DNA from 3 places in the Streptomyces sp. NPDC048392 genome. Region 1 is predicted to be linked to each of the others. Evidence: predicted binding sites of a transcription regulator. Region 1 holds the regulator's gene; each other region holds the start of a gene.
What was found. Region 1 encodes HrcA, which represses chaperone genes, less so after heat shock. Its sites were predicted from a motif close to TTNGCACTCNGNNNNNCNGAGTGCNAA; they were not measured.
Positions count from the first base shown of each region.

Region 2: the regulator HrcA is predicted to act here: its motif matches at 5,777-5,803, upstream of groL (chaperonin GroEL).
Region 3: the regulator HrcA is predicted to act here: its motif matches at 2,844-2,870, upstream of groES (co-chaperone GroES).

Region 1 covers NZ_JBICYB010000001.1:149,227-158,887, reverse strand. Annotated here, with positions in the region: gene ACGFYH_RS00640 (hypothetical protein) at 1-54, opposite strand, end outside; gene ACGFYH_RS00635 (16S rRNA (uracil(1498)-N(3))-methyltransferase) at 302-1,051, opposite strand; gene ACGFYH_RS00630 (nitronate monooxygenase) at 1,048-2,133, opposite strand; gene dnaJ (molecular chaperone DnaJ) at 2,254-3,390, opposite strand; gene hrcA (heat-inducible transcriptional repressor HrcA) at 3,391-4,407, opposite strand; gene ACGFYH_RS00615 (MBL fold metallo-hydrolase) at 4,579-5,313, shown strand; gene ACGFYH_RS00610 (DUF3097 domain-containing protein) at 5,348-6,145, shown strand; gene hemW (radical SAM family heme chaperone HemW) at 6,372-7,604, opposite strand; gene ACGFYH_RS00600 (SpoIIE family protein phosphatase) at 7,649-9,661, opposite strand, start outside.
Region 2 covers NZ_JBICYB010000005.1:152,920-162,580, reverse strand. Annotated here, with positions in the region: gene ACGFYH_RS10560 (trehalose-6-phosphate synthase) at 1-1,274, opposite strand, end outside; gene ACGFYH_RS10555 (hypothetical protein) at 1,421-2,125, shown strand; gene ACGFYH_RS10550 (glucosyl-3-phosphoglycerate synthase) at 2,129-3,073, opposite strand; SAM riboswitch class I at 3,215-3,362, shown strand; gene thrC (threonine synthase) at 3,380-4,681, shown strand; gene ACGFYH_RS10540 (MoaD/ThiS family protein) at 4,678-4,953, shown strand; gene ACGFYH_RS10535 (cold-shock protein) at 5,381-5,584, shown strand; gene groL (chaperonin GroEL) at 5,930-7,558, shown strand; gene ACGFYH_RS10525 (NADH:flavin oxidoreductase) at 7,783-8,913, shown strand; gene ACGFYH_RS10520 (carboxylesterase/lipase family protein) at 9,009-9,661, shown strand, end outside.
Region 3 covers NZ_JBICYB010000002.1:331,062-340,722, forward strand. Annotated here, with positions in the region: gene ACGFYH_RS05495 (methyltransferase domain-containing protein) at 1-961, opposite strand, end outside; gene ACGFYH_RS05500 (polysaccharide deacetylase family protein) at 944-1,900, shown strand; gene ACGFYH_RS05505 (polysaccharide deacetylase family protein) at 1,897-2,640, shown strand; gene groES (co-chaperone GroES) at 3,017-3,325, shown strand; gene groL (chaperonin GroEL) at 3,459-5,084, shown strand; gene ACGFYH_RS05520 (hypothetical protein) at 5,322-6,593, opposite strand; gene ACGFYH_RS05525 (SDR family NAD(P)-dependent oxidoreductase) at 6,829-7,602, opposite strand; gene ACGFYH_RS05530 (MOSC domain-containing protein) at 7,644-8,312, opposite strand; gene ACGFYH_RS05535 (LysR family transcriptional regulator) at 8,409-9,329, shown strand; gene ACGFYH_RS05540 (WhiB family transcriptional regulator) at 9,408-9,661, opposite strand, start outside.

The sequences.
Region 1 (9,661 bases):
GACCGAGCCGACGACCACCGGAGCCACGCGCCGAATCCGTCTCAATGCCCCCATGGAGGGCAGCGTGCCACCGGTGCGGGACCGGCGGTAGGGCGCATACGGCCACTCCTCACGACCGCGGACGGGTGGGCAACGACCGCGGGCGGCGCAGGCTCGTCCCGGACGAACGGACCACCTGCCCGCGGAGCCACGGGCGGAAACGGGGCGGCGACGGGCGAACCGGATGGCTGGGAGCTGTTCCCGGCGGCCGTCGCCCCGGCCGACACCGCGGACGGCTGACGGGGGCCGGCGGCCGGGGCCGTCAGGACCAGCGGCCGGTGCGGGCCAGGAGTACGGCGGTCGCGGCGGTGCCCGCGGTGGAGGTGCGCAGGACGCTGCGGCCCAGCCGGTAGGGCTTGGCACCGGCCGCGGCGAAGAGGGCCAGTTCCTCGGGGGACACGCCCCCTTCGGGGCCGACCACCAGCACGATGTCGCCACCGGTGGGGAGTTCGACGGCGGACAGCGGTTCCTCGCCGCTCTCGTGGAGTACGGCGGCGAACGCGGCGTCGGCCAGAAGTGAGGCGACCCGCTTGCTCGTCGCCGCGTCCGCGACGTCGGGGAAGCGGACCCGGCGGGACTGCTTGCCGGCCTCCCGGGCCGTCGCCCGCCACTTGCCGAGCGCCTTCAGGCCGCGCTCGCCCTTCCACTGGGTGACGCACCGGGACGCCGCCCAGGGCACGATCGCGTCGACCCCGACCTCGGTCATCGTCTCGACGGCCAGCTCGCCGCGGTCGCCCTTGGGCAGGGCCTGGACGACGGTGATGCGGGGCTGCTCCGCGGGCTCCTCGCGCACGCCGTCCACGACGGTGACGACCAGCCGGTCCTTGCCCTCGGCGGCCTTGACCACGCCCTCGGCCCGGCGTCCGCGTCCGTCGGTGAGGACGACGTCCTCACCGGCCCGCAGCCGCTTCACGGAGACGGCGTGCCGCCCCTCGGGGCCGTCGAGGACGTACTCCCCCGCGGGCAGGTCCTCCGGGCGCAGGGAGCCGACCACGAACACCGGTGCCGTCATCGGGCGCCGCCTCCCGTCGCGTAGTCCGACAACGCTGTCCCGGCGGCGGCGAGTTCGGCCACCAGTACCTCCACCAGCTGTCCCGCGGGCAGTTCGCGGGCCATCCGGTGCCCCTGTCCCGCCCAGAGCGCCAGGCCCTGCGCGTCGCCCGCCTTCGCCGCCGCCTTGCGCACCGGCGCGGTGAGGTGGTGCACCTCGGGGTAGGCGGCGGGGGCATAGGGGCCGTGCTCGCGCAGGAAGCGGTTGACCAGGGCGCGGGCGGGGCGGCCGGAGAAGGCGCGGGTGAGTTCGGTGCGGACGAACAGCGGGTCGGTCAGTGCCTGCTTGTGCGGGGCGTGCGCGCCGGACTCGGGGGTGGGGAGGAAGGCGGTGCCGAGCTGGGCCGCGCTCGCGCCCGCCGCGAGGACGGCGGCGATCTGGCCGCCGCGCATGATGCCGCCTGCGGCGACGATCGGCAGGCTCACCGCCTCCCGGGCCTGGGCGACCAGCGACAGCAGTCCGGTTCCGGCGCCGCCGGTGTCCGGGTTGTCCCGGTGGGTGCCCTGGTGGCCGCCGGCCTCGGTGCCCTGCGCGATCACGGCGTCGGCGCCGGCATACTCGACGGCCCGCGCCTCCTCCACGGTGGTCGCGGTGACCAGGGCGAAGGTGCCCACCCGGTGCAGGGCGTCGACGGCCTCGCGGCTCGGGACGCCGAAGTGGAAGGACACCACCGGCACGGGGTTGTCCAGCAGTACGGCGAGCTTGGTGTCGTAGCCGTCGTCGCGGGGGCTGTCGGGGTCGCCGAGCTCCGTCTCGTACCAGGCGGCCTCACCGGCCAGCTGGTGGGCGTAGACACCGACGGCGGCGGGGTCGGCCGTCTCCGGCTGCGGCAGGAAGAGGTTGACGCCGAAAGGGCGGTTCGTCAGCCCCCGCAGCTGCTTGATCTCCTGGTACATCCCGTCCGCGGTCTTGTACCCGGCGGCCAGGAATCCCAGCCCTCCCGCCTCGGACACCGCGGCCGCGAGCCGTGGCACGGAGACGCCGCCCGCCATGGGCGCCTGCACGATCGGGTAGGGGAAAAGATCGGTCAGTGCGGAGGACATGACGGCATGTTGTCACGTCCTCCGCACAAGTCCGAATCCGGGCTTCCGTTGGCATACGCCAGAAGCATCCGCCTCGTGAAGAGCCCGGCGACGGCCCGTTGGGCCTTCCGGACACCGGGCTCAGCGCCCGTTGAACGCGTCCTTCAACCGGGAGAACAGCCCCTGCTGCCCGGGTTGGAACTGTCCCGTCGGACGCTCCTCGCCACGGAGCTTGGCCAGCTCACGCATGAGGCGTTCCTGTTCGGGGTCGAGCTTGCCGGGGGTCATGACCTCGACGTGGACGATGAGGTCGCCCCGGCCGCCGCCACGCAGGTGGGTGACGCCCCGGCCGTGCTTGGGGATCGACTGGCCGGACTGGGTGCCCGGGCGGATGTCGACCTCCTCCATGCCGTCGAGGGTCTCCAGCGGCACCTTCGTGCCGAGGGCCGCCGCCGTCATCGGGATGGTGACCGTGCAGTGCAGGTCGTCGCCGCGGCGCTGGAAGGTCGAGTGGGGCAGCTCGTGGATCTCGACGTACAGGTCACCGGCGGGACCGCCGCCGGGGCCGACCTCGCCCTCGCCCGCGAGCTGGATCCGGGTGCCGTTGTCGACACCGGCCGGGATCTTCACGGTCAGGGTGCGCCGGGAGCGGACCCGGCCGTCGCCCGCGCACTCGGGGCACGGGGTCGGGACGACGGTGCCGAAGCCCTGGCACTGGGGGCAGGGGCGGGAGGTCATGACCTGGCCCAGGAAGGACCGGGTGACCTGCGAGACCTCACCGCGGCCGCGGCACATGTCACACGTCTGGGCGCTGGTGCCGGGCGCCGCGCCCTCGCCGTTGCACGTGTTGCAGACGACCGCGGTGTCGACCTGGATGTCCTTGGTCGTACCGAAAGCGGCCTCGTCCAGCTCGACCTCGATGCGGATCATCGCGTCCTGGCCGCGGCGGGTGCGCGAACGCGGTCCGCGCTGCGACGCCGTACCGAAGAACGCGTCCATGATGTCCGAGAAGTTCCCGAAGCCACCCGCGCCGAAGCCGCCCGCGCCACCGCCGGCGGCCTGCGAGAGGGGGTCGCCGCCGAGGTCGTAGACCTGCTTCTTCTGCGGGTCCGACAGCACCTCGTAGGCGGCGTTGATCTCCTTGAACCGCTCCTGGGTCTTCGGATCGGGGTTGACGTCCGGGTGCAGCTCGCGGGCGAGCCTCCGGAACGCCTTCTTGATCTCGTCCTGGGAAGCGTCGCGGCGCACGCCGAGTACGGCGTAGTAGTCCGTGGCCACCTACGACTCCGCCAGGATCTGTCCGACGTACCGTGCCACTGCGCGTACCGCTCCCATCGTTCCCGGGTAGTCCATGCGGGTCGGTCCGACCACGCCGAGCTTGGCAACCGCCTCGCCGCCCGAACCGTAGCCCACCGACACGACGGACGTGGAGTTGAGTCCCTCGTGGGCGTTCTCATGACCGATACGGACGGTCACGCCCGGATCCTTCGCCTCACCGAGCAGCTTGAGGAGCACGACCTGCTCCTCCAGCGCCTCGAGTACGGGCCGGATCACCAAGGGGAAGTCGTGCCCGAAGCGGGTCAGATTGGCGGTGCCGCCGATCATCAGCCGCTCCTCGTTCTCTTCGACCAGCGTCTCCAGGAGAGTGGAGAGCACGGTGGAGACCGTACCGCGATCCTCGGCCCCGAATGCCTCGGGCAGGTCCTCGACCAGGCCGGGCACGTCGGTGAAACGGCGCCCGGCGATCCGGCTGTTGAGCCGCGCCCGCAGATCCGCCACCGACGTCTCACCGAACGGCGCCGGGCAGTCGACCATCCGCTGCTCGACCCGGCCGGTGTCCGTGATCAGCACGAGCATCAGGCGCGCGGGCGCGAGCGAGAGCAGCTCCACGTGCCGCACGGTCGAGCGGGTCAGCGACGGATACTGCACGACGGCGACCTGCCGGGTGAGCTGCGCGAGCAGCCGCACCGTGCGGGCCACCACGTCGTCGAGGTCGACGGCGCCCTCCAGGAAGTTCTGGATGGCACGCCGCTCGGGCCCGGTCATCGGCTTGACGCCGGCCAGCTTGTCGACGAAGAGCCGGTAGCCCTTGTCGGTCGGGATGCGCCCGGCGCTGGTGTGCGGCTGGGCGATGAACCCCTCGTCCTCCAGGGCCGCCATGTCGTTGCGCACGGTGGCCGGGGAGACGCCGAGGTTGTGCCGCTCGGTGAGGGCCTTGGAGCCGACCGGCTCCTCGGTGCCGACGTAGTCCTGGACGATGGCGCGCAGCACCTGGAGCCTGCGTTCACTGAGCATCCGCGCGCACCTCCAGCTGTCGTCCGGCCGGCGTCCGGCCGGTCCCGCCTTGCCTGTACCACTGTCAGTCCTGGCACTCACGGCGCGCGAGTGCCAGACTTCCCCGGGCCAGTGTACGGCCGTGGGGTACGCCCCCGGCAAGGCCGGTGCGTTGCCGTTAGCGTCGTCGCCGTGACGGTGACTTGGGAAGAGCTGGGCTGGGAGCGGCTGGCGGACGGGGTGGGGCGGTGCAGGCTGCCGGGGTGGGACTGCACGGCCGGGCTGGTCGTCGGGGCGGACGCGGCGCTGATGGTCGACGCGGGGTCGAGCCTGGACGAGGGCGCCCGGTTGCGCGAGGGAGCGCGGCGGCTCGCCGGCCGCCGTGTGACGCATCTCGCGCTGACCCACCCGCATTTCGACCACGTCCTCGGCGCCGCGGCGTTCGCGGGCGCGGAGGTGTACGGCGCGGTGGGCACGGACGCGCTGTTCGCGCCGGGCGGACACGGGCGGGAGGCACTGCGCTCGGACGCGGTGGCGGAGGGGCTGGACGCCCGGTCGGCGCGGGAGGCGGCCGACGCGCTCGTCCCCGTCCGGCACGAGGTCCGCGGCGAGCGCGCGCTCGACCTGGGCGGCGGCCGACGGGTGCTGCTGGCCGAGGTGGGACCCGGGCACACCGGTCACGACCTCGCGGTGCTGGTGCCGGGCGCCCGTGCGGTCGTGTTCTGCGGCGACCTGGTCGAGGAGTCCGGTGAGCCGCAGGCGGGCCCCGACGCCGTACCGGCGTGCTGGCCGGCCGCGCTGGACCGGCTGCTGGGCCTGGGCGGTGACGACGCGCTGTACGTTCCCGGTCACGGAGCGGTGGTGGACGCGGGCTTCGTCCGGGCCCAACGGGACGCGCTGGCCGCCCGTTTCGGCGTGTCGCGCTGATCACGGCGCGCGGACTCCTCGTATCGTCGTCAGAATGCGCCAGTACTCCGCCGACCTGACCCCTCCGTGGAAGAAACCGCAGCCCGTTCCCGAGGTCCCGGCCGATCCCGGCCTGGTGGTCGAGGAGCCAGGCACCGGCTTCTGCGGCGCGGTGACCGGCTGCGAGGCGGGCACGGTGACCCTGGAGGACCGCTTCGGCAAGCACCGGGTCTTCCCGATGGAACCGCGCGGCTTCCTGCTGGAGGGGCGGGTGGTGACGCTGGTGCGGCCGTCCTCCGGGCCGGTGCGGCCCTCCCGTACGGCGTCCGGTTCGGTCGCCGTCCCCGGCGCCCGCGCGCGGGTGGCCCGCGCCGGGCGCATCTACGTCGAGGGGCGGCACGACGCCGAGCTGGTCGAGAAGGTGTGGGGCGACGACCTGCGCGTCGAGGGCGTGGTCGTGGAGTACCTGGGGGGCGTGGACGACCTGCCGTCGATCGTGGACGACTTCGCGCCGGGTCCGGACGCGCGGCTGGGGGTCCTGGTGGACCACCTGGTGCCGGGGTCGAAGGAGTGGCGGATCGCGGAGGCGGTGACGAGCGAGCACGCGCTGGTCGTCGGTCACCCGTACATCGACATCTGGGAGGCCGTGAAGCCGTCGTCGGTGGGGATCGACGGCTGGCCCGGGGTGCCGCGCGGGCAGGACTGGAAGACGGGGGTGTGCCGGGCCCTGGGGTGGCCGTCCGAGACGGGCGCGGTGTGGCAGGCGATCCTGGCGCGGGTCGGCTCGTACAAGGACCTGGAGCCGGAGCTGCTCGGGCGGGTGGAGGAACTGATCGACTTCGTGACGGCGTGAGTCCTCGAACGCCGGACGGGCTCGATCCAGCCCGTCCGGCGCTCGAGGCCGAGGCCGAGGCCGTTCGAGGACGGGGCGGGGTCCGGGACGCGGCCGTTCAGGCCGAGGCCAGGTCTGGGGCGCAGCCGTTCAGGCCGAGGCGGTCTGGGGCGCGGCACCGCCGGGAATGGGGAAGGGCGGCGGGAACGAGAACGGGGAAGGGGCGGCGGGGGCGAGAAAGGACCGGTCAGTCCACCAGGTCCCGCACCACCGCGTCCGCCAGCAGCCGCCCGCGCAGCGTGAGCACCGCGCTCCCCGCCTCGTACGCCCCCTCCTGAAGGAGCCCGTCGGACAGCGCCCGCCGCGACGCCACGAGCCCCGCCTCCCGCAGCAACGACAGCGGGACTCCTTCCCGCAGGCGCAGTTCCAGCAGGACGCGCTCCACACGCCGGTCCTCGTCCGTCAGGATCTCCCGCCCGGCGCCCGGCGACCTCCCCGCCGCCAGTGCCGCCGCGTACGCGCCGGGGTGCTTCACGTTCCACCACCGCACGCCACCCACGTGGGAGTGCGCCCCCGGTCCCGCACCCCACCAGTCGGCGCCCCGCCAGTACAGCTCGTTGTGCAGGCAGCGCCCCGCGTCGGAGGTGGCCCAGTTCGACACCTCGTACCAGTCGAAGCCCGCCGCCGACAGGGTCTCCTCGGTGATCAGGTACCGGTCGGCGTGCACGTCGTCGTCGGTCATCGGGACCTCGCCGCGCCGGATGCGCCGGGCGAGCCGCGTGCCCTCCTCCACGATCAGGGCGTACGCGGAGACGTGGTCGGGTCCGGCGCCGAGCGCCGCGTCCAGCGAGGCCCGCCAGTCGTCGTCGGACTCGCCGGGGGTGCCGTAGATCAGGTCGAGGTTGACGTGGTCGAAGCCCGCCGCGCGGGCCTCGGCGACGCAGGCCTCCGGGCGGCCCGGGGTGTGGGTGCGGTCCAGGACCTTCAGGACGTGCTGCCGCGCGCTCTGCATGCCGAACGAGACCCGGCTGAAGCCGCCCTCGCGGAGGGTGGCGAGGTACGCCGGGTCGACCGACTCGGGGTTGGCCTCCGTCGTCACCTCGGCATCCGGCGCCAAGCCGAACTCGTCCCGGACCGCTCCCAGCATCCGCACCAGGTCACCGGCGGCCAGCAGCGTCGGTGTACCGCCGCCGACGAAGACCGTGCGGACCTCGCGGGGGTCGTCGCCGAGCACCTTGCGGGCCAGGCGGACCTCGTCGGCGAGCGTCTCGGCGTAGTTGTCGCGGGAGGCGAGAACGCCACCGGTGCCGCGCAGCTCGGTCGCGGTGTAGGTGTTGAAGTCGCAGTAGCCGCAGCGGGTCGCGCAGTACGGCACGTGCAGGTAGAAGCCGAGGGGGCGGTCGGCGGCCCCGGCGAGCGCGGGCGCGGGCAGGGCGCCGTCGGCGGGGACGGGCTCGCCGTCGGGGAGTGCGGAGGGCATGCGTTCCATTGTCCCGCACCCGGGCGCGTCCCCCGCCCGTGGGCTCACTGAGCCTGGAGCACCAGCAGCGCCAGGTCGTCCTCCGGAGGCCGGGGCCCGAAGTCGTGCACCAGCCTCCTGATGCGCTCGGCGACCAGCTCGGCGTCGAGGCCCACGCACCCGGCCAGCGCCGCGGCGAGCCCGTCGCCGTCGTCGAACTGGCGGGAGCCGCTGCGCCGCTCCGTGACCCCGTCCGTGACGCACAGCAGCGTGTCGCCGGACCGCAGCTCGAAGGTCTCGCTGGTGTACGTCGCGTCCTCGACCACCCCGAGCAGGGTCTGCGGGCGCGCGACCGCGCACACCGCGCCGTCGGGTGCGAGGAGCAGCGGCAGCGGGTGTCCGGCCGACGCGAGGGTGCAGTGGACGCCGCCTTCGAAGGGGGCCAGTTCGCCGTAGAGCAGGGACAGGAAGCGGGTCTGCGGTCCGTCGCCCGGGGCAACCGGTGGGCCGCCGGCGGCGACCAGGGCGCGGGCGGCGGCGTCGGCGGCCTCGGTGGCGTCGTCGAGCAGGAGCTGGTTGAGGCGGTCCAGGACGTCGGGGACGCCGTACTCCTCGCGGGCCAGCAGCCGCAGCCAGGGCCGGGCCAGCCCGATGACGACGGCCGCCTCGGGGCCCTTGCCCTGGACGTCGCCCACGGCGAAGCACCAGCGGCCGTCCCCGGCCGGGAAGAGGTCGTAGAAGTCTCCGCTGGGGCCGCCCTTGTCGCACGGTTCGTAGACGAGGGCACTGCGCACGCCGGGGATCTCGGCGACGGCGCCGGGCAGCAGGCCGCGCTGCAGGACGGCGCTGATGGTGGCCTGCCGCGCGTACTGGCGGGCGGCGCCGATGGCGAGCGCCACCCGGCGGCTGAGATCCTCGACCAGGCCGGTGATCTCGTCGGGGAAGCCGGAGTCGCCGGCCCGCCCGATGACCAGGGTGCCCAGCGGCCTGCCGCCGGCGACCAGACGGTAGGCGAGCGCGGCGCCGTGCGTGCCGTCCGGGCCGAGTGCCCCGCCGGGCCAGGGGTGGCCGACCGGACCTGAGCGCCACGGGTCGCGCGGGCGGGGCGGGTCCTTCTCCAGTGCCGCGCGCAGCTCGTCGAGGTGCCCCTCCCCGGCGTGCCACACGCGGGCCAGCCGTGCGCCCACGGCCGCGCCGGGGTCGTCGCTCCAGGCGCCCCGGCCCAGCGACTCGTCCTCCAGCCACACCCCGCACCAGTCGGCGAGCCGGGGCACGATCAGCTGGCCGGTGAGGGAGGCGACCAGATCCTCGTCGAGCTGCCCGGCCAGGAGGTCGGAGGCCTCGGCGAGGAACGACAGCGCGCCCCGGCCCAGCCACTCCCGGTCCCGCACACCACGCCGGCCGGCCCCGGACACGTCGCCCCGGCCCTCCGGACCGCCCGCTCCGCCGGCCCGGTCCGCTCCGCCCGGCCGGCCCGCTGCGTCCACCCGGTCTGCCGCGTCCACCCGGTCTGCCGCGCTCCGCCGATCCGGTCCGCCGGGGCGGTCCCCGCCATCCGTCCGGTCCGCTCCGTCCTGCCGGTCCCCGCCACCCGGCCGGTCCGCTCCGTCCTGCCGGTCTGCGCCACCCGGCCGGTCACAGTCTCCGGCGTCCTCCGTCGGCGGACGGACGACCGACGCTTCGGCGGGGCGTACCCCGGGTCGCCCCGCCTCGTACGCCTCCACCTGGTCCGTAGTCCCGGGAGCCCCGTCGGCCCCCGCGGCGCCGGCCGACCCACCGGCCCCCGAAGCAGCACCGCCCCCGCCGAACCCCGCAGCACCGTCGCCCCCACCGAACCCCGTGGCACCGTCGCCCCCACCGAACCCCGCAGCACCGTCGCCCCCACCGAACCCCGCAGCGCCGTCGCCCCCGGCGAACCCGGCACTGGTGCCCGGCACGGCGCCCTCAGCGGCGCCCGCGCCGTCGGCGGCCCACGTGCCGGCGGCGGTCCCCGCACCGTCGGCCGGCAGACGCGCCCACACCGTCTTGGTGCCCGGGCGGTACGTGATGCCCCAGGCCTCCGCGAGGGCGGCGACGAG
Region 2 (9,661 bases), on a different contig from region 1:
CGAGCCGTCCCCGTCACGTCGTACGGATTGACGACGAACGCGTCCTCGCCCAGTTCCTCGTACGCCCCCGCCTCCCGCGACAGCACCAGCGCGCACCCCCCGTCGGAGAGGAGCGGCACCTCCTTGGCGACGAGGTTCATCCCGTCCCGGACGGGGTTGACGAGCGCCACGTCCGCCAGCCGGTACGCCGCCAGCGACCGCGCGAAGTCGTCCTTCACATGCAGGACGACCGGCGTCCACCCCGGCGTACCGAACTCCTCGTTGACCGCGTCGGCCACCCGCTGCACCTCGGCCGTGTAGTCCCGGTACACGGCGAGATCCTGCCGCGAGGGGTACGCGAACGCGACGTGCACGACCCGCTCGCGCCACTCGGGCCGCTCGGTCAGCAGCTCCCGGTACGCCAGCAGACCCCGCACGATGTTCTTCGACAGCTCGGTCCGGTCCACCCGCACGATCGTCCGGCGCGCACCGCCGTCGGGAGCCGTGCCGATCTCCTCCCGCAGGGCCGCCATCCGCTCCTCCACGTCGGCCTCGTGCGACCGCTTCCGCAGGAAGTCCCCGTCGGCGCCGAGCCCGTGCACGCCGATCCGCGTGCCGCCGACCCCGCCCACCACGGCGTCGCAGCACGCGGTGAACGCGTCGGCCCACCGCCGCGTGAGGAACCCGAGCCGGTCGGCACCCAGCATGCCGCGCAGCACCTGCTCGGCGATGTCGTCCGGCAGCAGCCGGAAGTAGTCGACCGGGGCCCACGGGGTGTGCGAGAAGTGTCCGATCCTGAGGTCGGGCCGCAGCTCGCGCAGCATGCCCGGCACCAGCGTCAGGTGGTAGTCCTGCACGACCGCGACCGCGCCCTCGGCCGCCTCCTCGGCCAGCGCCTCGGCGAAGGCCCGGTTGTACGCCTCGTAGGAGGCCCACTGCCGCCGGAACTCCGCGTCGAAGACCGGCTCCAGCGGCGTCTGGTAGAGCATGTGGTGCACGAACCACAGCACCGAGTTGGCGATCCCGTTGTACGCGTCCGCGTGCACGTCGGCCGGCACGTCCAGCATCCGTACGCCGTCCTCGCCGACCCCGCGCCGCACCGCCTCGCGGTCGCCCTCGCCCAACGCGGAGCACACCCACAGCGCCCCCGCGTCCGGCCCGATGGCCGACAGTCCCGAGACCAGTCCGCCACCACCCCGTCTGGCGTTGAGCGAACCGTCCTCCCGCACCTCGTACGAGACCGGCCCCCGATTGGAGGCGACCACCACCTGAGCAGCACCGAAGCTTGAAGCCATACGCCTCAACCTAGCCCGGCCCCGAAAACCTCAAACGTGCTCGCGCGTCACCTCGGCGGCGATTCGGTCACACGTCTTGTGCGGGAAGTGTGAACGGGCCGAGGATGCGCGGTGTACATTTCAACTTTCTGGGGGGTGGGCGCACCATGCCCATACGTAGGCGGTACCCGCGCACGAGCAGACTCGCCGGCACGGCCGCGCTGATCGCGGCCGCCGCGCTGGCACTGGCCGGCTGCGGCGACGGAGACGCCGGCCCGGCGGCGGCCGCGCGACCCGCGACGGCCACCGCCACCGACACCGCCACGCCGAGCGGCAGTCCCACCCCCGAGGCCGCCCCCAGCACCGAGACACCGACCCCCACGCCGACCCCCGCCGCCGTCACGCTGCCGGACCTCACCGGCCGCAGCATGGGGTCCGCCGTCCTCACCGCCAAGAAGGCGAAGGTCGACTTCACCGTGCGGCTGCAGGGCACCGGTCGGCGGGCCTCGTCCTGGGGCTCCGGCGAGAAGGTCTGCGAGCAGAGCGGCGGACCCGGCACCGTGACCTTCACCGTCCCCCGCGACGGCCGCGACTGCGCCGGACGCCTGCTGCACACCCCCGAGCCGGCCCCGAAGCCGTCGAAGACGCGGGACGGCGGCACGGGCTCGACCGGTGGCGGCAACGGTGGCGGCACGGGCGGCGGCACCGGCGCCTGCGAGCTGACGAGCCCCGCGGGCAACTGCTACGCCGACGGCCAGTTCTGCGCCGGCAGGCACCACGGCCTGAGCACCCACGGCCGCGGCGGCGAGTACCTGACCTGTGAGCGGGACTCCGGCGGCACCTGGCGCTGGTCGGACGGCGTCCCCGGCTGACGCTCAGGCCACCCTCCGGGCCGCGTACTCCGCGATCTCCGCCATCGGGGGCCGTTCCTCGGTGTCCACGGCGAAGGTGCGCGGCTCGAAGCCGTCGACGCCCCGCTCGAACTGGGTGAGCGCCGGCCGGATCAGGTGGCCGCGGGCCAGCCGGAGCTGGGCGGTGCGGTAGATCGCCGCGGCCATCCGGCCCAGCGCCCGCCCGTCCTGGTGGCGGTGGACGCGCACCCCGACGTCGACCTGGGCGAGCGCGTCCAGACCCACCAGGTGCAGGGCGTCGACCAGCATGCCCAGCTCCACGCCGTAACCGACCGGGAAGGGGAGCCGTTCGAGCAGGGAGCGGCGGGCCGCGTACTCGCCGCTCAGTGGCTGGACGAAGCCGGCCAGTCGCGGCCAGTGCATGTTGAGCAGCGGCCGGGCCATCAGCTCCGTGACCCGGCCGCCCTGCCCGGCCGCCCCGTCCAGCGGACGGTCGTACACGGCCTTGACGAGGTGCACGTCCGGGTCGGTGAGCAGCGGCCCCACGATCCCGGAGACGAAGTCGGCGGAGAACTCGCGCAGGTCCGCGTCGACGAAGCAGACGATGTCGCCGCCGGTGACCAGCAGCGATCGCCACAGCACCTCGCCCTTGCCGGGCACGGCCGGGATTCGCGGGAGGATCGCGTCCCGGTGCACCACTCGCGCGCCCGCCGCCGCGGCCACCTCCGACGTACGGTCGCTCGAACCGGAGTCCACGACCACGATCTCGTCGACGAGCGGGGTCCGGAGCATCAGCTCCCGCCGGATCACCGTGACGATGTCGCCGACCGTCGCCTCCTCGTCGAGGGCGGGGAGCACCACGCTGACCGACTGCCCGGTGGCGTGCTTGGCGGACAGGATCTGCTGGATCGGCCGGTCCGCGGCGGACCAGGAGCGTGCGCTCAGCCAGCGCTCGACTTCTTCCAGCACGTCCCGAAGCTCCTTTGTGATCCATCTCGCGGTACGGACGACTATCTCAACCGTCCTGGCCTTCGGTTACAGTCTTGAACAACGCGTGGGACCACCGCATGCCGGGGTCGCCGCGCGCACAACGGAAAAACAACCACATACCGCTCATCCAGAGGGGCAGAGGGATACGGCCCGATGAAGCCCCGGCAACCCTCCAGCCGGCTCTTGTCACACAGACGTGGCGGGGCTCCCGGCTAGGGAAGGTGCCAAATCCGTCTCACGGCGAGATGCGTCGTGAGGAAGATGAGGAGAAAGGGCCTCGCCTCCATGGCTGTGCAGACTGCCGAAAGCACCACGAACTCCGCGAACGCAGCGAACCCCACGGTCGACCTCGGTCCCGCCGCGGCGCTGAGCTGTCGGGAGTGCGGCCACCGGGTACCGCTCGGACCGGTCTTCGCCTGCGAGGAGTGTTTCGGCCCCCTCGAGATCGCCTACGACTTCTCGGCCTACGACACCGAGGAACTGCGCAAGCGGATCGAAGCGGGCCCGGCCAACATCTGGCGCTACGCCCCGCTGCTGCCCGTCCCCGCCGACGTGGCCGACAAGCCGAACATCAACCCCGGCTGGACCAAGCTCGTCAAGGCCGACAACCTCGCCCGCGAACTCGGCGTCACCGGCGGCCTGTACGTCAAGGACGACTCCGGCAACCCCACGCACTCCTTCAAGGACCGCGTCGTCGCCCAGGCCATCGAGGCCGCCCGCGCCTTCGGCTTCACCACCCTGTCCTGCTCCTCCACCGGCAACCTCGCGGGTGCCGTCGGCGCCGCCGCCGCCCGCGCCGGTTTCCGCTCCTGCGTGTTCATCCCGCACGACCTGGAGCAGGGCAAGGTCGTCATGGCCGCCGTCTACGGCGGTGAGCTGGTCGGCATCCAGGGCAACTACGACGACGTGAACCGCTTCTGCTCCGAGCTGATCGGCGACCCGGCCGGCGAGGGCTGGGGCTTCGTCAACGTCAACCTGCGCCCGTACTACGCCGAGGGCTCCAAGACCCTGGCGTACGAGATCTGCGAGCAGCTCGGCTGGCGGCTGCCCGACCAGCTCGTCGTCCCGATCGCCTCCGGCTCCCAGCTCACGAAGATCGACAAGGGGCTGCAGGAGCTGATCAAGCTCGGTCTGGTCGAGGACAAGCCGTACAGGATCTTCGGCGCGCAGGCCGAGGGCTGCTCGCCGGTCTCCACGGCGTACAAGGCCGGTCACGACGTGGTCCGCCCGCAGAAGCCGGACACCATCGCCAAGTCGCTGGCCATCGGCAACCCGGCCGACGGCCCCTACGTCCTCGACATCGCGCGCCGCACCGGCGGTGCCGTGGAGGACGTGACCGACGAGCAGGTCGTGGACGCGATCAAGCTGCTCGCCCGTACCGAGGGCATCTTCGCGGAGACGGCGGGCGGCGTGACGGTCGGCGTGACGAAGAAGCTGATCGAGAACGGCGTCCTCGACCCGGCGCTCAGCACCGTCGTCCTCAACACCGGCGACGGACTCAAGACCCTCGACGCGGTGGCCGGCACCGGCCTCAGCGCCACCATCCGCCCGAACCTGGACTCCTTCCGAGAGGCTGGCCTCGCATGAGCGTGACCGTTCGCATCCCGACCATCCTGCGCACCTACACCGGCGGCAGGGCCGAGGTCGATGCCGAGGGCGCCAACCTCGGGGAGATCATCTCCGACCTGGAGAAGAACCACACCGGCATCGCCGCCCGCGTCCTGGACGACCAGGGCAGGCTGCGCCGCTTCGTCAACGTCTACGTCAACGACGACGACGTCCGCTTCGAGCAGGGCCTGGAGACCGCGACCCCGGACGGCGCGGGGGTTTCGATCATCCCGGCGGTCGCCGGCGGCTGATCCCCGCTGATCTCCCGCTGATACTTCCGGTAGTGCGTCTTGCCCTCTCCGTAAGAGAAGCGGAGGGGGCAATTCCATTGGGTTGAGCGCGGTAGAGTTGGGGAACGCGCTCCCGATCACGACAACGGGAACCGTGAATTCCTGCCGCCGGCCCGACAAGAAGCAGCCAAAGTGTGGGCGTGTTTCGCGGCTTTTACTCCTTTTGAGTGACCTGACTTGACCCGAATTCAGGCGAATTCTCGCCACATTCCGGACCGGGTGCGTCCAGATTTCTCGTCCGATTGACCTGTTGCAGACGGCAGTTGGACAGATACATTCAGCCGCGGTCGACGCGTTCCGGCGCACGCCCCCGGTCGTGGGGGGCGAGGTCTGACCCGGGTCCGCGAAGTGCGGATCTGTGCAAGGGCCAGTAATAGGGGAGTTAGGCATGGCTCAGGGCACCGTCAAGTGGTTCAACGCGGAGAAGGGGTACGGCTTCATCGCGGTCGACGGTGGTGCGGATGTTTTCGTCCACTACAGCGCGATTCAGATGGACGGCTACCGCACCCTCGAAGAAGGCCAGCGGGTCGAGTTCGAGATCTCGCAGGGTCAGAAGGGCCCGCAGGCCGACATGGTTCGCCTCAGCGCCTGAGACGTCCGGCCACCGCAAGCGAACGGTTCTTCTCCGAAGGGCCCGCACCTCCCAACCGGGGGGTGCGGGCCCTTCGGCCTGCCCGGACACCTGCCCGGACACCCGCCCGGTCCCTGTTCGCGGGTGGCTGACCGCATGGCCGATCCGTGGGAGGCGCTTGCACTCGACGGGGGCGAGTGCTAATCATTGGCGTTAGCACTCTGAAGGTGAGAGTGACAACGAAGGACCGGGTCGGTGAGGCCCGCAGGCCGAGTGGGGAAGGAACCACAACGCCGGCGAGCCGTCCGTCGCGGGCGCGGGCGCGGTCCGAAGGAATCACCCCCAGTCCTGGAGGGACCACTTCACATGGCCAAGATCATCGCGTTCGACGAGGAGGCACGGCGCGGCCTCGAGCGCGGCATGAACCAGCTCGCGGACGCCGTCAAGGTGACGCTCGGCCCCAAGGGCCGCAACGTCGTCCTCGAGAAGAAGTGGGGCGCCCCCACGATCACCAACGATGGTGTATCCATCGCCAAGGAGATCGAACTCGAGGACCCGTACGAGAAGATCGGCGCCGAGCTGGTCAAGGAAGTCGCCAAGAAGACGGACGACGTCGCCGGTGACGGTACGACCACCGCGACCGTCCTCGCCCAGGCCCTGGTCAAGGAAGGCCTGCGCAACGTCGCGGCCGGCGCCAACCCGATGGCCCTGAAGCGCGGTATCGAGAAGGCCGTCGAGGCCGTCTCCGCCGCCCTGCTGGAGCAGGCGAAGGACGTCGAGACCAAGGAGCAGATCGCCTCCACGGCCTCCATCTCCGCCGCCGACACCCAGATCGGCGAGCTCATCGCCGAGGCCATGGACAAGGTCGGCAAGGAAGGCGTCATCACCGTCGAGGAGTCCCAGACCTTCGGTCTGGAGCTCGAGCTCACCGAGGGTATGCGCTTCGACAAGGGCTACATCTCGGCGTACTTCGCCACCGACATGGAGCGTATGGAGGCGTCCCTGGACGACCCGTACATCCTCATCGCCAACTCCAAGATCGGCAACGTCAAGGACCTGCTGCCGCTCCTGGAGAAGGTCATGCAGTCGGGCAAGCCGCTGCTGATCATCGCCGAGGACGTCGAGGGCGAGGCCCTGTCGACCCTGGTCGTCAACAAGATCCGCGGCACCTTCAAGTCCGTCGCCGTCAAGGCCCCGGGCTTCGGTGACCGCCGCAAGGCCATGCTCGGCGACATCGCCATCCTCACGGGCGGCGAGGTCATCTCCGAGGAGGTCGGCCTCAAGCTCGAGAACGCCACGCTGGACCTGCTGGGCAGCGCGCGCAAGGTCGTCATCACCAAGGACGAGACCACGATCGTGGACGGCGCCGGCTCGGCCGACCAGGTCCAGGGCCGGGTCAACCAGATCCGCGCCGAGATCGAGAACAGCGACTCCGACTACGACCGCGAGAAGCTCCAGGAGCGCCTGGCGAAGCTGGCCGGCGGCGTGGCCGTCATCAAGGCCGGTGCCGCCACCGAGGTCGAGCTCAAGGAGCGCAAGCACCGCATCGAGGACGCCGTTCGCAACGCGAAGGCGGCCGTCGAGGAGGGGATCGTCGCCGGTGGTGGCGTGGCCCTGCTCCAGGCCTCCCAGGTGTTCGAGAAGCTGGAGCTGTCGGGTGACGAGGCGACCGGCGCCAACGCCGTGAAGCTCGCCCTGGAGGCCCCGCTGAAGCAGATCGCCGTCAACGGTGGTCTCGAGGGCGGCGTCGTCGTGGAGAAGGTCCGCAACCTGACCGTCGGCCACGGCCTGAACGCCGCGACCGGTGAGTACGTCGACATGATCGCCGAAGGCATCATCGACCCGGCGAAGGTGACCCGTTCCGCGCTGCAGAACGCCGCCTCCATCGCCGCGCTGTTCCTCACCACCGAGGCCGTCATCGCCGACAAGCCGGAGAAGGCCGCCGCCGGCGGCGGCGCTCCGGGCGGCATGCCGGGCGGTGACATGGACTTCTGATCGACCGTTTCCGGTTGATCGGCCGTCCCGCACGGACCGAGGGCGGCACCCCCGACAAGGGGGTGCCGCCCTCGGGCGTTTCCCGCCCCGACCACCCCGTGTGGCCCGGGTCACGGCAGATCGGCGGCGGGGGACGGAATGGTCCGGCGGGACGGGGTGGTTCAGGTGGGGGTGCGGTGCATGCGCGCGCACATACCCATCGGTACCCACCTCTGGAGCCCCACGTGACCGTCATCCCCGCCGAGGCCGCCTCCCGCGCCGCCCGGCTCCTCGCCCGCCCGGCCACCATCAACGGCCTCACCGTGCCGAACCGCGTCGTGATGGCGCCGATGACCCGGATGTTCTCCCCGGGTGGTGTACCCGGCCAGGACGTGGTGTCGTACTACTCGCGCCGCGCCGCCGCCGGGGTCGGACTGATCGTCACCGAGGGGACGTACGTCGGCCACGACTCGGCCGGGCAGAGCGACCGGGTGCCGCGCTTCCACGGCGAGGAGCAGCTCGCCGGATGGGCGAGGGTCGCCGAGGCGGTGCACGCGGCGGGCGGCACGATCGTGCCGCAGCTGTGGCACATCGGCATGGTGCGCAAGGCCGGGGAGCCCCCCTTCGCCGACGCGCCCCCCGTCGGCCCGTCCGGCCTGCGCATCGGCGAGGACCGGGCCACCGGCCGGGCGATGACCCAGCGCGACCTGGACGACGTCATCGGCGCCTTCGCCGAGGCCGCCGCGGCCGCCGAGCGCATCGGCTTCGACGGCGTGGAGATCCACGGCGCCCACGGCTACCTCGTCGACCAGTTCCTGTGGCCCGGCACCAACCGCCGCACCGACGCCTACGGCGGCGACCCCGTGGCCCGGACGAGGTTCGCCGCCGAGATCGTGGCCGCCGTACGGGAGAAGGTCTCCCCCGGTTTCCCCGTGATCTTCCGATACTCCCAGTGGAAGCAGGAGGCCTACGACGCCCGCCTCGCCGGGACCCCCGAGGAACTGGAGGCCGTCCTCTCTCCGCTCGCCTCGGCCGGAGTGGACGCCTTCCACGCCTCCACCCGCCGCTACTGGCTCCCCGAGTTCGACGGCGCGGACCTCAACCTCGCCGGCTGGACCAAGAAGCTGACCGGCAGGCCCGCGATCACCGTCGGCTCGGTCGGCCTCGACGGCGACTTCACCAAGGCATTCCTGGGCGAGGGCGCTCCCGTCGGCAGCCTCGACAACCTCCTCGACCGCATGGAGCGCGAGGAGTTCGACCTCGTCGCCGTCGGCCGCGCGCTGCTCCAGGACCCGCAGTGGGCCGAGAAGGTGCTCACCGGCCGCTTCGACGCCCTCGCCCCGTACGACGCGGCGTCGCTGAAGACCCTGAGCTGAGCAGCCCTCCGGCCGAGCGCGGTGCGCACCACGGCGTAGGGTCCATGGATCACCAACTGGCGCACGGCCTGCGGTAGACCAGTGAGGAGTGATCGATGAGCACGACCGACCCCGTGGTGCGCACCGTCTTCGGTGCGGTGCGCGGACGGGCCGAGGACGGCCTGACCGTCTTCCGCGGCATCCCGTTCGCCGAACCCCCGGTGGGAGGCGCCCGGTTCGCCGCCCCGCGCCCCGCACGCCCCTGGGACGGCATACGCGACGCTTACGTCTTCGGTCCGCCGCCCCCGCAGGACCTCGGCATCGTGGGGGCGGCCGGCGTACCGGACTCCCCCGGCGCGCCGGCCGCTCCCGGCGTACCGGACGCTTCCGGCGCGCCGGCCGCCCCCGGGGGCGACGACTGGCTGACGGTCAACGTCTGGACGCCGGCCGCCGACCCGGCCGCCCACCGCCCCGTCATGGTCTGGATCTACGGCGGCGCGTACAGGCTCGGCCACTCCGGCAGCCCCGGTTACGACGCCCGTCGCATCGCCGCCGACGGCGACCTCGTCGTCGTCACCCTCAACTACCGCGTCGGCATGGAGGGCTTCGCCCACATCGAGGGCGCCCCCGCCAACCGGGGCCTGCTCGACCAGGTGGCCGCGCTGGAATGGGTACGGGACAACATCGCCGCGTTCGGCGGCGACCCCGGCCGGGTCACCGTCTTCGGCGAGTCGGCGGGTGCCGGCTCCGTGGCCGCCCTGCTGGCCAT
Region 3 (9,661 bases), on a different contig from region 1:
GGATGACGGCGCCGTCCGGCTCGTACAGGTACCGGCCGGGCGTGCGGACCTCCGGGTCGGGCAGGCCGGTGCCGGGCAGGGTGCGGGGGCCGGGCAGCAGCGTGGCCCGCACCGCCCCCGGCGCGGCACCGGTGCCGAACCACAGCACGGCCTCCTTCACGTCCCCGCCGTCGGAGATCCACTCGGCCCCGGCGTCCTCGGGCACCGCCTCGTGCGGAATGCCCGGCGCGACCTTCAGCGCGGCGGCGCGGGACGCCGCACGGGCCGCCCGGACGGCCCAGGACAGCGGCGGCGAGTACGCCTCGGGGTCGAAGATCCTGCCGCGCCCGCCCCGCCGCGCGGGATCGACGAACACGGCGTCGTACCCGTCCGTGTCCACCTCCGTGACATCCGCCTCGCGCACCTCGACCAGGTCACCGAGCCCCAGCGCGTCGGCGTTGGCGCGGGCGGCCGCGGCCGTCGCCGGGTCGCGGTCGACGGCCAGCACCCGGATCCCGGCGCGGGCCAGCGCGATCGCGTCGCCCCCGATCCCGCAGCACAGGTCGGCGACGGAGGTGACGCCCAGCGCCGCGAACCGCCCGGCCCGGTACGCCGCCACGCTCGCCCGCGTCGACTGCTCGACCCCGTCGGGTGTGAAGAACATCCGCCCGGCGTCCTCGGCCCCGAACTTCGCCACCGCCCGCTGCCGCAGCCGCGCCTGCCCGAGCGCCGCCGACACCAGCTCGACGGGGTGCGTGCGCCGCAGCCGGGTGGCGACCGCCAACTCCCGCTCCGGGTCGGTGTCGCGCACCTCGTCGAGGAGCGCGCGGCCTTCGTCGGTGAGCAGGGCGAGGAGGGAGTCCAGGTCGTTCACCGCCTCATTGTGGGCCAGTCGGTGGACGCTGTGCCTCCGGCGCGGTGTCGGGCCGGTTCCGGCGGCCGGGGACTGCGAGGATCCGGCACCATGCGAGAAGTCGTACAAAATGACAAAAGTCGGGCGTCGCGCGTGTCCCGGGCCTCTCGTCCCGTTCTCCGCAGGCGCGGAGCGATCGCCACCGCCGTCCTCGCCGTCGCCGGCCTCGCCGCCGGCTGTGCGCACGACGACGCCGGCGAAGCGCGGGGCGCCTCCGGCCGGCAGCCCCTCCAGGCGCCCCCGGCCCGCGCCCTCGACGGCTACGCGTCCAAGCTGCGCGCAGCCCAGGCCGCCCGGGCCGCCGCCGCCAAGCGCTGGAACCTCAGGAAGGTCCCGCTGGCGGCGCCCGCGCCCCCCGCGAAGAAGCCGGAGATCAAGGCCCGCGAGGGCTTCGAGGTGGACGGCCAGGAGCAGGAGGGCCTCCCGCCGGTCTTCACCACGGTCCCCACCAAGGAGAAGATCGTCTTCCTCACCATCGACGACGGCGCCGAGAAGGACCCGGCCTTCCTGAGGATGATGAGTGAGCTGAAGGTCCCCTACACGGTCTTCCTCACCGACAAGGAGATCAAGGACGACTACGGCTACTTCGAGAGGATGCAGGCCCGCGGGATCACCCTCAACAACCACACCCTGAGCCACCCCTACCTCCCGGCGCTCTCCTACGAGGAGCAGAAGCGGGAGATCTGCGGCATGCAGGACGTGATGGAGAAGCACTACGGCAAGCGCCCCGTCCTCTTCCGCCCGCCCTTCGGCAACTACAACCGCGACACCCTGCGCGCCGCGAAGTCCTGCGGTATCGAGTACGCGCCGATCTGGAGCGAGGAGGTGTACGTCGACCACTGGGAGTACCGCGAGTGGGACCAGGACCTGCACCCCGGCGACATCGTCCTCACCCACTTCCGGGGCACGGACGACTGGGACGGCACGATGACCGACATGGTCCGCCGCTTCCTGAACCGGATCACCGCCGAGGGGTACGCGGTGGCCCGCCTGGAGGACTACCTGTGAGGCGAGGGCGGTTCCGTCCGGCCGGCACCGCCCTGGCCGCCCTGGCCGCCCTCCTGCTCGCCGGCTGCGCCGAGTTCGCCGCCCCCGCCGAACACGCGGCGGTCGCCGGGGACCCCGCCCGGGGCGGCGACGGGCGCAGCGACCAGGGGAGGGCCCTGCCGCCCGTCGTGGACCACGTCCGCACCACCGACCGGGTCGTCTTCCTCACCTACGACGACAGCGCCGAGCGCGACCCCGGCCTCGCCGACCTGATCCGCGAACGGCGGCTCCCGGTCACCCTGTTCCTCACCGACACCGTCGCCGGACCGGCGTACGGCGACTTCGCCCGGCTGCGGTCGGTCGGCGCGAGCCTGCAGAACCACACCCTCGACCACCGCACCCTGCGCGGCCTGCCCTACCCCGGCCAGCGCGCCGAGATCTGCGGTCAGCAGGCCAAGCTCAGGTCCCGCTTCGGTGTCCGCCCCCGCCTCTTCCGGCCGCCGCACGGCACGTACGACACCACCACCCTGCGTGCCGCCGCCGACTGCGGCATCACCGCCCTCGTCCTGTGGCGCGCCACCCTCGACACCGGCGGCACCCTCACCTTCAGCCGCGGCGACCACCGCCTCCACCCCGGCGACATCGTGGCCGTCGGCCCGGACCACCCGACGGCCGCGCACCTGCGGTCCCGCACAAAACGTTTGCTGAGGACGATCGAGGAGCAGGGGCTGAGGGCGGCCCGCCTGGAGGACTACCTCTGACAGCGATGATGCTCGCGGTGACGCCGCTGGTGGGTCTGACCTCTCGGCGTCGGCGGGTACCTCGGCCGCCCGGCGTCTGAGGGCGAGGCCGCTCAGGCCGGAAGCGGGGCCCGGGGGCGGCGGTTCCCGCGACGCGCGCACCCGCGGCGAGTGCGTTTCGAGGAGGCGTGAGCACGGGAAATCCCGCCGACGCGCCGTCGGCATTGGCACTCAGCTTGACCGAGTGCTAATCGCAGTCATAGTCTCGGCTCTGGCACTCCCCACCGGAGAGTGCCAACAACGCGACGGGCAGGTCCGGCACCCGCGACGACGGATCGACCTGGTCGCCACCTCAGACAGTTAACCCCGTGAGATCTCCGAAGGGGGAGGTCGGATCGTGACGACCACCAGCTCCAAGGTTGCCATCAAGCCGCTCGAGGACCGCATCGTGGTCCAGCCGCTCGACGCCGAGCAGACCACGGCCTCAGGCCTGGTCATTCCGGACACCGCCAAGGAGAAGCCCCAGGAGGGCGTCGTCCTGGCCGTGGGCCCGGGCCGGTTCGAGGACGGCAACCGTCTTCCGCTCGACGTCAGCGTCGGCGACGTCGTGCTCTACAGCAAGTACGGCGGCACCGAAGTGAAGTACAACGGCGAGGAGTACCTCGTCCTCTCGGCCCGCGACGTGCTCGCGATCGTCGAGAAGTAGAAGTAGCACCTCACTTCACCGAAGCACCTTGCTTTTCTGCTGCGCCCCTGACTCCCGCTACCACCAAGAAGCCGGGCGCCGGGGGCGCAGTGCCGTATAACCCCAAGATTTCCGGAAGAGGGCTCACGCTCCCATGGCGAAGATCCTGAAGTTCGACGAGGACGCCCGTCGCGCCCTCGAGCGCGGCGTCAACAAGCTCGCAGACACCGTGAAGGTGACGATCGGCCCCAAGGGCCGCAACGTCGTCATCGACAAGAAGTTCGGCGCCCCCACCATCACCAACGACGGCGTCACCATCGCCCGCGAGGTCGAGGTCGAGGACCCGTACGAGAACCTCGGCGCCCAGCTGGTGAAGGAGGTGGCGACCAAGACCAACGACATCGCGGGTGACGGCACCACCACCGCCACCGTGCTCGCCCAGGCACTCGTCCGCGAGGGCCTGAAGAACGTCGCCGCCGGTGCCTCCCCGGCGCTGCTGAAGAAGGGCATCGACGCGGCCGTCGCGGCCGTGTCCGAGGAACTCCTCGCCACCGCCCGCCCGATCGACGAGAAGTCCGACATCGCCGCCGTCGCCGGTCTGTCCGCCCAGGACCAGCAGGTCGGCGAGCTGATCGCCGAGGCGATGGACAAGGTCGGCAAGGACGGTGTCATCACCGTCGAGGAGTCCAACACCTTCGGTCTGGAGCTGGACTTCACCGAGGGCATGGCCTTCGACAAGGGCTACCTGTCGCCGTACTTCGTGACGGACCAGGAGCGCATGGAGGCCGTCCTCGACGACCCGTACGTCCTGATCAACCAGGGCAAGATCTCCTCCATCGCGGACCTGCTGCCGCTGCTGGAGAAGGTCATCCAGGCCAACGCCTCCAAGCCGCTGCTGATCATCGCCGAGGACCTGGAGGGCGAGGCGCTCTCCACCCTCGTCGTCAACAAGATCCGCGGCACCTTCAACGCGGTGGCCGTCAAGGCCCCCGGCTTCGGCGACCGCCGCAAGGCGATGCTGCAGGACATGGCCGTCCTCACCGGCGCCACGGTCATCTCCGAGGAGGTCGGCCTCAAGCTCGACCAGGTCGGTCTCGACGTGCTCGGCACCGCCCGCCGCATCACCGTCACCAAGGACGACACCACGATCGTCGACGGTGCCGGCAAGCGTGACGAGGTCCAGGGCCGCATCGCCCAGATCAAGGCCGAGATCGAGAGCACGGACTCCGACTGGGACCGCGAGAAGCTCCAGGAGCGCCTCGCGAAGCTGGCCGGCGGCGTGTGCGTGATCAAGGTCGGCGCCGCCACCGAGGTGGAGCTGAAGGAGCGCAAGCACCGTCTGGAGGACGCCATCTCCGCGACCCGCGCCGCGGTCGAGGAGGGCATCGTCTCCGGTGGTGGCTCCGCGCTGGTCCACGCCGTCAAGGTCCTCGAGGGCAACCTCGGCAAGACCGGCGACGAGGCCACCGGTGTCGCGGTCGTCCGCCGTGCCGCCGTCGAGCCGCTGCGCTGGATCGCCGAGAACGCCGGCCTGGAGGGTTACGTCATCACCTCCAAGGTCGCCGAGCTGGACAAGGGCCAGGGCTTCAACGCCGCCACCGGCGAGTACGGCGACCTGGTCAAGGCCGGCGTCATCGACCCGGTGAAGGTCACCCGCTCCGCCCTGGAGAACGCCGCCTCCATCGCCTCCCTCCTCCTGACGACCGAGACCCTGGTCGTCGAGAAGAAGGAAGAGGAGGAGCCGGCCGCCGGTGGCCACAGCCACGGCCACTCCCACTGAGCGCTGCGCTGAGCTGAACGGTGCCCGGTACCCCCTCGGGGGTGCCGGGCACCGGGCGTCTCCGGGCACCGGGTCCGCGTCCGCCCCGCCGGGTCCACTGCCGGGTACGGCACCGTTGTGGAGGCCCGCCCGCGCCCGCGCCCGCTCGCGGAGCCGCCCGTCGCTACGGCCCCGCGTCTCCTGCGGTGCGCGTCTGCGCACCCGGTGTCACAGCATCCGGTGCCACAGCACCCGGTGTCACAGCAGCCCGCTCAGCGGCAGGACACGCTCGGCGAGCCGCCCGCGCAGCCTTCCCCCGGCGGTGTCGCCCTCCGCGAGCCAGTCGGCGGTGACCAGCGATCCGGCGTGCCCGGTCACGTCCTCGGGCCGCAGGGCGCAGAACGATGCGGCCGCGTCCAGGTCGAGACCGTCGTCCGAGGCGCTCGCGAGACGGCCGTCCGGACGGCTGTGGGCGGCGGTGTACACGGCGAGGAGCCGGGTGGCGGCGGCCGACTTCCTCTTGCGGAGCTTCCGGTCGCCCACCGCCTTCTGCGCCCACCCCGAGAGCCTCGCACGGGTGACCTTGCCGAAGGAGAACGGGCGGGGCCCCAAGGCCAGCAGAGAGGGGACGGTGACCTGGGTGGGCTCCTCGGGCCGGGAGGCCAGCGCCTCCGCGACGGTGACCGTCTCCGGCAGCCGCAGCCAGCCGACGTCGACGAGTTGCTCAAGCACCCGCTCGGCGTCGCCCGGCAGCCAGCCGTTGAGATCCTGCCCGGTGACGTTCCCGGTGCCGGCCCGCGCGGCCCGCAGGGTGAGCATGAGCACCGCCAGCCGCGCCTCGGCCCCGGGGAGCGGGGCGTGGACCCGGACGTGGTCCAGCACGCCACGCGCCTGGGCGGCCTGAGTCCGGGTCAGCAACCGCTGGACCACCGGCCCGCTTCCGTCCACCGCGACGCCGAGACGGTTCGCGTTCATCTCGCGGGTGGTCCGCGCGGCCGCCTCCGCCCGCTCCGCCTCCTCGCGCAGGGACGCGTCGCCGGTGACGGTGGCCCACACGGCGAAGGCGCGGGCCTTGCGGTCGTGGAGTTCGGCGAGGACTGCGAGGTCGGGTTCGGGCCGCCGCTGATACGCGCGGAACGCGTCTCCGAGGTCGATGAGCTCCAGCCGCAGGACATCGGGCCGCAGGTCGTACGGCACGATCCGCTGCGCGATCTTCCCCCACGGCTTCTTCTCGCGCCGGGACGACGCTCCACGCGGCGCGGCGCTGCGGGCCTGGGGCAACCGTGTGGGACCGGTGCCGGGAGACGGGGTGCCGGACGCGGCGGAGGGAGAAGAAGAGGGGGCGGGGCAGGGGGAGGGCGTTGGGCCGCCGTCGGAGAACATCGGCGCCGCGCCGCCGCCCGCGGGCCTCCGGTCCGCCCCGACGGCAACCGCGTGCCGCGTCCCGTCCTCCGTCACCCTGTCCGTACGCCTCCTCCGGTCGGTGCCGTCGACGAACAGCTCGCCCCGGTCACCCGTGCCCGCACTCACCCGATGCCGCCCTCTCCCTTGCCGACCTGCGACCTCCCGCAACGCTGCGGGCGCAGCCACCTGACGCTACGTCGCCCCCGCACACGACGTGAGGCACGGACGGGGGTAGACCACACGTTCGGGTGACGATCCTTGGCCGGAGCCGGAGCCGGAGCCGGAGCCGGAGCCGGAGCCGGAGCGGACGCGGCAGCGAGTCCGCCACCGCGATGCGGGAAGGGATGCGGCGCGTGCCCCCCTACCGCGGCCCGTACTTCCGCCCCGTCCGCGAAGTGATCCCGCCCAGCAGTCCCCGCGGCACCAGCTTCGCCGCGCCCATCAGCGTCTTGTAGCGCGGGTCGGGGATCGACAGGGACTTGCCCCGGGACAGGTCGGCGAGGGCCGCCGCGACGACGTTGTCCGCGTCGAGCCACATCCAGTTCGGGATGCTGTCCGTGCCCATGCCGGCCCGCTCGTGGAACTCCGTGCGCACGAAGCCGGGGGCCAGGGCCATCAGGCGTACGCCGCTGCCCGCCAGATCCCTCGCCACACCCTGGGTGAACTGCACGACCCACGCCTTGGAGGCGCCGTAGGTGCCGCGCGGGACGAAGGCGGCGACCGAGGCCACGTTGACGACGCCGCCGCGGCCCCGCTCCCGCATCGCCTCCACCCCGGCCGAGGTCAGCCGGAGCACCGCCTCGCAGTGCACCTTGAGCATGGTCAGCTCGTCGGCCATGGGGACCTCGAGGAAACGGCCCTTGCTGCCGAACCCGGCGTTGTTGACCAGCAGGTCGACGGGGTTCCTGCGCGCACCCAGCCGGGCGGCCACCGCGTCGATGCCGGCGTCCGTCGACAGGTCCGCCGTCAGCACCTCCGCCTCGATGCCGTGCCGGTCGTGCAGTTCGGTGGCCTGTTCGCGCAGCCGCTCGGTGTCGCGGGCCACCAGCACCAGGTCATGGCCGTCGGCCGCCAGCCGGCGCGCGAACGCGGCCCCGAGGCCCGCCGTCGATCCCGTAATCAATGCCGTTGTCATGGCGCAAGGTTATGGGTCCGGAGCAAGTAGGTCCGCTTGGCTCAGCCGCCGTACTGCGCCACGTACTTCCGCGCGGACGCCAACGCCTCCGGGTGCAGCGCCCCGCCCGCCGCGAGCAGCCGGGGGAGCAGCTCGCGCTGGGTCGTCACCGCGCGGAACTGCAGGGCCACCGTCACCTCGTGGTCGGGCCGGTGCACGATCCGCACCGCGTCGCCCGCCCGTATCTCCCCGGGCTCCAGCACGCGGAAGTACGCGCCCGGCGCGCCCTTCTCCATGAAGCGCTTCATCCAGCGCTGCTCACCCAGGTGGCCCTGGAAGGTGCGGCAGGGGATGCGCCCGGACGTCACCTCGAGCAGCGGCCCGGGACCGACCCGCCAGCGTTCGCCGATGAGGGCGCCGGAGAGGTCCAGGCCCGTGGTGGTGAGGTTCTCGCCGAACGAGCCGTTCGGCAGCGGACGGCCCAGTTCGCGTTCCCAGTCGTCCATGTCCTCGCGCGCCATCGCGTACACCGCCTGGTCGTCGCCGCCGTGGTGGCGGGTGTCGCAGACGGTGTCGCCGGCCAGTCCGCTCGCCCCGGACCCCTTGGCCCCGGGCGCCGCCACCCGCACGGGTCCGTCGGCCGGCCGCTTGTCGATGCCGGTGACGCCCTCGGGCTGGTCCGTGTAAGGCACCGCCTTCGCGCGGCCCAGGTTGACGGACAGGAGCCTCATGGCGGAAAGGTTCATGGAGGAACCGTAGGACACCGATTGTCAAAGCGTCGACGCGGTATTCGGCGTCCGGCCAAAGAGTCGCTTATCCTCGGCGGTGTGATCGAGGCTCGTCATCTCCGCGTGCTGCGCGCCGTGGCATCGACCGGTTCCTTCTCCGCCGCGGGGCGCGAGCTGGGCTGCACCCAGCCCGCCGTCAGCCAGCAGATGAAAGCTCTGGAGTCCTCCGTCGGCACACCCCTGCTGGTGCGCACCGGACGCGAGATGCGGCTGACCCAGGCCGGTGAGGCGCTGGTGCGGCACGCCGCCGGGATCATCGCCGGGCTCACGGCGGCCGAGGAGGAGGTCGCCGCGATCGCCGGGCTGCGCGCCGGGCGGGTCCGGCTGGTCTCCTTCCCCAGCGGCAGCTCCACCCTCGTACCGACCGCGCTGGCCGCGCTGCGCGCCGCGCACCCCGGCACCCGGGTCTCCCTGGAGGAGGCGGAGCCGCCGAGATCCGTGGAGCTGCTGCGCGAGGGCGACTGCGACGTGGCGCTCGCCTTCCGCTACGAGGGCGCGGCCGGCGCGGAGGAGTGGGACGACCTGGTCGTACGGCCGCTGCTGACCGACCGGCTCGTGGCGCTGGTCCCCGAGGGCCACCGGCTCGCCCGCACGGAGGCCGCCGGTCCGGTGGGCATCGGGGAGCTGGCCCGCGAGTCCTGGATCGCGGGCTGCCCGCGCTGCCGCGGCCAGCTGGTCGAGGTCTGCGAGGGCGCCGGATTCAAGCCCCGCATCGACTTCGCGACCGACGACTACCCGGCGGTGGCCGGCCTGGTCGGAGCCGGCCTGGGCGTGGCCGTCCTGCCCCAGCTCGCCCTCGACTCCGTACGGCCCCGGGGCGTGCGCACGGTCACGCTGGAGCCGGCCGTGCGGCGGGAGATCGTCGCGCTCACCCTGCCCGACCTGGCCCAGGTGCCTGCGGTGACGGCGACCCTGAACGAGCTGGCCCGGGCGGGCGGGCGACAGTCGGCGGCGCGCTGAGGGCGCACACCGTGGCGGCGTGAGCGGCCGTCCGTGTGCGGTGGTCCACCCGGCAAGGTCCTCCAGAGAAACGTTCCTTCAGTGAGGCGCCGCCGCCTCTCCGCCGACCGGCGCCGATGCCGTCGCCGCCACCAGGCGGTTGCGGGCCCGTCCCATGAGCTCCTCGCGCTCGTCCTCGGTCAGCCCGCCCCACACGCCGTACGGCTCACGCACCGCCAGTGCGTGCGCCGCGCATTCGGCGCGGACCGGGCACCTCATGCAGACCTCCTTGGCCGAGTTCTCACGAGCGCTCCGCGCCGCACCGCGTTCGCCCTCCGGATGGAAGAAGAGCG